DNA from 2 places in the Bacillus tuaregi genome. Region 2 is predicted to be linked to the other one. Evidence: a T-box and tRNA genes for the amino acid it is inferred to sense, from the RefSeq annotation. Region 2 holds a T-box; the other holds one or more tRNA genes.
The links. The T-box of region 2 lies ahead of glyQ (glycine--tRNA ligase subunit alpha). A T-box ahead of a tRNA ligase gene usually reads a tRNA of that ligase, here a tRNA-Gly.

Region 1 (2,364 bases), 2.3 Mb from region 2:
AGATAAATGGCGGTCCGGACGGGACTCGAACCCGCGACCTCCTGCGTGACAGGCAGGCATTCTAACCAACTGAACTACCGGACCAGCGTATTTCCAAGTTTCCTTAGAAATACAATTGCGGGGACAGGATTTGAACCTGCGACCTTCGGGTTATGAGCCCGACGAGCTACCAGACTGCTCCACCCCGCGACAATAAAAAATATTAAGATGTACCTTATGCGACACATAGTATGCGTCATAACTGTCCCGATCTCAGGAAGCTTACTCAAGCAGCAGCTCAATCGGTACAACTCGCAACTAATTCGATGAAGGAACGCTTCGTTGCTCCACCCCGCGATAATAGAAATTAAGATATTCATACTTTTTTATGGCGGAGGAAGAGGGATTCGAACCCCCGCGCGGTTTAACCCGCCTGTCGGTTTTCAAGACCGATCCCTTCAGCCGGACTTGGGTATTCCTCCACAAAAAAGTATATGGTGGACCTTGTAGGACTCGAACCTACGACCGGACGGTTATGAGCCGTCTGCTCTAACCAGCTGAGCTAAAGGTCCAAAAAATAAAATAAGTGGTAGCGGCGATAGGGATCGAACCTACGACCTTTCGGGTATGAACCGAATGCTCTAGCCAGCTGAGCTACACCGCCACAATACTATATGAAGATGACAAGTTATTTTGCTTTAGCAAAATACTTTGATGGAGCCTAGCGGGATCGAACCGCTGACCTCCTGCGTGCAAAGCAGGCGCTCTCCCAGCTGAGCTAAGGCCCCAAAATAATCCATCTATTTAATGGTCGGGAAGACAGGATTCGAACCTGCGACCCCTTGGTCCCAAACCAAGTGCTCTACCAAGCTGAGCTACTTCCCGTAATAAGCGCGCCCGAAAGGAGTCGAACCCATAACCTTCTGATCCGTAGTCAGACGCTCTATCCAATTGAGCTACGGGCGCATATACTTCTATCCATTTGCTTTACTATGATAAAAAGCAAAGTGCCGAGGACCGGAATCGAACCGGTACGGTAGTCACCTACCGCAGGATTTTAAGTCCTGTGCGTCTGCCAGTTCCGCCACCCCGGCAAAATTTGGAGCGGAAGACGGGATTCGAACCCGCGACCCCCACCTTGGCAAGGTGGTGTTCTACCACTGAACTACTTCCGCGTTAATGCGGGTGAAGGGAGTCGAACCCCCACGCCTTGCGGCGCTAGATCCTAAGTCTAGTGCGTCTGCCAATTCCGCCACACCCGCATATGGAAAGTTATTTTGCTTATGCAAAAAACTTTGGTGAGCCATGAAGGACTCGAACCTTCGACCCTCTGATTAAAAGTCAGATGCTCTACCGACTGAGCTAATGGCTCAAAATAATGTTTTTATAATCATAAATGGTGCCGGCCAGAGGACTTGAACCCCCAACCTACTGATTACAAGTCAGTTGCTCTACCAATTGAGCTAGGCCGGCTAATTCTAGTTACTAGTTGTTAGTTTTTAGTTGTTAGGGAATTACTCTACCTAACCAACTAATAACTAGCTACTAAAAATGGTGGAGGATGACGGGCTCGAACCGCCGACCCTCTGCTTGTAAGGCAGATGCTCTCCCAGCTGAGCTAATCCTCCATTCACATGCTTGGCGACGTCCTACTCTCACAGGGACACTTGTCCCAACTACCATCGGCGCTGAGAAGCTTAACTTCCGTGTTCGGGATGGGAACGGGTGTGACCTTCTCGCTATTGTCACCAAACTCTTTAAGACATTTATTATTATAATGTTTTTTATAAATTTTGCAAGAGGTTTCATAAAAATTATTCTCGCACAAGACAACTTACTTTACATTAGCTTTCTATAAGATAGGAAGTAATATAGCATGTATTGCTTCTGATTTCAATAGTTCTTTCATGATGCATTTTGGAAAGCAATCAAATTCGCCCGTCGAATTTGCGTCCGGATTTTTATCGAGCTTGCTCGATAAACTACCTTTAAAAAAATCCGTGACATCCGCCGGAGGTTTAACTTCATTCAGCCAGGGTTTGAACCCCCACTGAATCAAAGTACTATTTTGCATTCATCCCCACATGTAGAAGTGGAGGACTTCTGTACCTGTCGCAAGCTTTAAGTACAAAAAGCATTTGCTGAATGAAGTTAAACATAGAAGTCATAATGTGATGACACTTTACATAAGTTCTAGTAACCCTATTAATTTGAAAGGTGATGAACCATGGCTCAAACGCTCGCACTCTACCTGTCGTTCATCATGGCAGTATTTTTATTTTTATATTCATACTTTGAAGGAATCAAAATTGCTGACAGTGACGATAAGGTTTATGGTGGAACATTTATTTTAACAACCGTGTCGGCCTTTGTCTTCTCTGCTCT
Region 2 (2,364 bases):
GGCGTCGAGAATGCTTTCAGCTCACGATATTGTATTTGCTTTGCTTCAAGCCATGATTGAACCTTCTCTGCCAGCTGATTCATTGAATTCGTCACAAAACGGGCAGGCATTTCTTCTAAACCAATTTCAAGCAAAATATCTTTAGTCACGACTCTTTTCCTCCTTTGCCTTTAAGATTGGGAAACCAAGCTTTTCTCTTTCCTCATAAAACGTTTTAGCAATTTTACGAGCAAGGCTACGGCAGCGTGCCAAGTAACCAGTTCTTTCGGTAACGGAAATCGCACCTCTTGCATCCAGCAAATTAAATGTATGTGAGCATTTTAGTACATAATCATACGCCGGATGTACAAGTCCCTCTTCCATTTGTCGATGTGCTTCTTTCTCATAAATATTAAATAGGTTAAACAGCATCTCTTGATCAGATGTTTCAAAAGTATATTTTGAATGCTCATATTCAGGCTGACCAAATATGTCTCGAACGGTAAAACCATCTGTCCACTCAAGGTCGAATACATTTTCCTTATCTTGTATGTAGGATGCAAGACGTTCAATACCATACGTAATTTCAACAGAAACAGGCTTACATTCCAAACCCCCTACCTGCTGGAAGTAGGTAAATTGAGTGATTTCCATCCCGTCAAGCCAAACCTCCCAGCCTAGTCCAGCACATCCAAGCGATGGATTTTCCCAGTTATCCTCTACAAAGCGAATATCATGCTTTAATGGATCAATGCCAAGCGCCTGTAAAGACTCTAAATAGAGTTCTTGAATATTGTCGGGTGATGGCTTCATTATGACTTGAAATTGATGATGCTGATACAGACGGTTAGGATTTTCGCCATATCGACCATCTGCCGGACGACGAGATGGTTCCACATAGGCCACATTCCAAGGCTCAGGACCAATCGCCCGCAGAAATGTGTAAGGGCTCATCGTTCCTGCTCCTTTTTCTGTGTCATATGCCTGCATTAAGATACACCCTTGTTCAGACCAATGCTTTTGCAACGTTAGAATCATGTTTTGAATATTCATTGGACACCTCCAAAATATTTTTCTTTCCCAACACAAAAAACTCTCGTCTCTATGCTGGAAATAGCATAGGGACGAGAGTTTTACCCGCGGTTCCACCCTATTTGCTCACCATTGGTAAGCCACTTTTATTAGTGTCAAAAGACACGTTATGTTGCTCAGGAACGCCCTTCCTTAACCTTCTATATCCGGCTTTCACTGTCCCGAATTCGCTTCAATAGAGGAGAGTTAAGTACTCCTTTCCTTCACTGCAACTTATATAAGATGATTTTCTACCATGAATCATAGCGGAAACAGAATTAGTTGTCAACTTTCAGGGAGTCAAGCTGGTCAAGAAATTTTTTTGATTTCAAATACAAACCAGAATATTCATCATAATAACTATCAATGACTCTCTTTAGCTCAACTTTTGTTTCAGACTTAATTGAAATATTGCCAAGCCGACTGATGTCAATACAATAAAAAGTAAAGAGAAGCTTCACTGTTGCAGGTGAAATTTTCAGATGATAGGGATCCTTATTAAGACAGCGGTGACAGAGGATACCGCCTTCTCTAATTGAAAAGGAAAACCTACCTTCATTGCTGCCACAAATGACACAGTGATTTAAGGTTGGATAAAGCCCTAAGCTGTTCAGCATTTTCATTTCATAGATATTCTTAATAATATCCGCATCATAGCCTTCATTGATAAAATTTAAGGCTTGATACAGCAGTTCAAATAGATATGGGTTTGTTTTCTTCTCCTCTGTACACTTATCGGTTAATTCAACAATATAACTAGCATAGGCAGTTAGAAATATATCCTCTTTAATTGCACGTAAAGAGGCAATCATCTCCCCCTGCTGCAGACTTCCCAAACCATGACCCTTCTGCACTAAAAAATACCCATATGTAAAAGGCTGAGTGATGGCAGCCAGCCTGCTTTTGGGTTTCTTAGCTCCGTTTGCCATCACGCCAAATTTTCCCCATTCACGAGTATAAAGTGTGACAATTTTATTTGTTTCACCATAATCAGTTGTTCGAAGGACAATCCCTTCGCATTTTTGCAACATCTGTACACCATCCCAATTAGGAGGCAAACTTACATAATTGGAAAATCTAATTCAATTAGCTCATCGTCCTGACTTACGGGTATTTCTTGATTCTCCTTTTCCAATTCCTTAAAAAGAAGATATGTGTCAATATTACCTGTTTGCGAAAACACCTTCCAAGTAAAATCTAACATTGAAAACCCACCTTTCCATTGTTGGACTAGCTATTATTTATTCCAATCCTTATCTATATATTTGCCTGTCTTTCGAATATCATAAGTCGAAAATTTTGTTAAATATAACA

Region 1: it has a tRNA-Gly gene. The T-box ahead of glyQ (glycine--tRNA ligase subunit alpha) is inferred to sense a tRNA for this amino acid. The anticodon was not compared.

What each region holds. Positions count from the first base shown of each region.
Region 1 covers NZ_LT629731.1:897,865-900,228, reverse strand. The annotation lists tRNA gene BQ5321_RS06625 (tRNA-Asp) at 8-84, opposite strand; tRNA gene BQ5321_RS06620 (tRNA-Met) at 116-189, opposite strand; tRNA gene BQ5321_RS06615 (tRNA-Ser) at 369-461, opposite strand; tRNA gene BQ5321_RS06610 (tRNA-Ile) at 475-551, opposite strand; tRNA gene BQ5321_RS06605 (tRNA-Met) at 567-643, opposite strand; tRNA gene BQ5321_RS06600 (tRNA-Ala) at 695-767, opposite strand; tRNA gene BQ5321_RS06595 (tRNA-Pro) at 788-864, opposite strand; tRNA gene BQ5321_RS06590 (tRNA-Arg) at 872-945, opposite strand; tRNA gene BQ5321_RS06585 (tRNA-Leu) at 988-1,073, opposite strand; tRNA gene BQ5321_RS06580 (tRNA-Gly) at 1,080-1,154, opposite strand; tRNA gene BQ5321_RS06575 (tRNA-Leu) at 1,160-1,241, opposite strand; tRNA gene BQ5321_RS06570 (tRNA-Lys) at 1,276-1,351, opposite strand; tRNA gene BQ5321_RS06565 (tRNA-Thr) at 1,377-1,452, opposite strand; tRNA gene BQ5321_RS06560 (tRNA-Val) at 1,532-1,607, opposite strand; rRNA gene rrf (5S ribosomal RNA) at 1,616-1,732, opposite strand; gene BQ5321_RS24385 (hypothetical protein) at 2,207-2,364, shown strand, end outside.
Region 2 covers NZ_LT629731.1:3,242,633-3,244,996, forward strand. The annotation lists gene glyS (glycine--tRNA ligase subunit beta) at 1-149, opposite strand, end outside; gene glyQ (glycine--tRNA ligase subunit alpha) at 142-1,032, opposite strand; T-box leader at 1,097-1,287, opposite strand; gene recO (DNA repair protein RecO) at 1,329-2,081, opposite strand; gene BQ5321_RS18035 (YqzL family protein) at 2,111-2,254, opposite strand.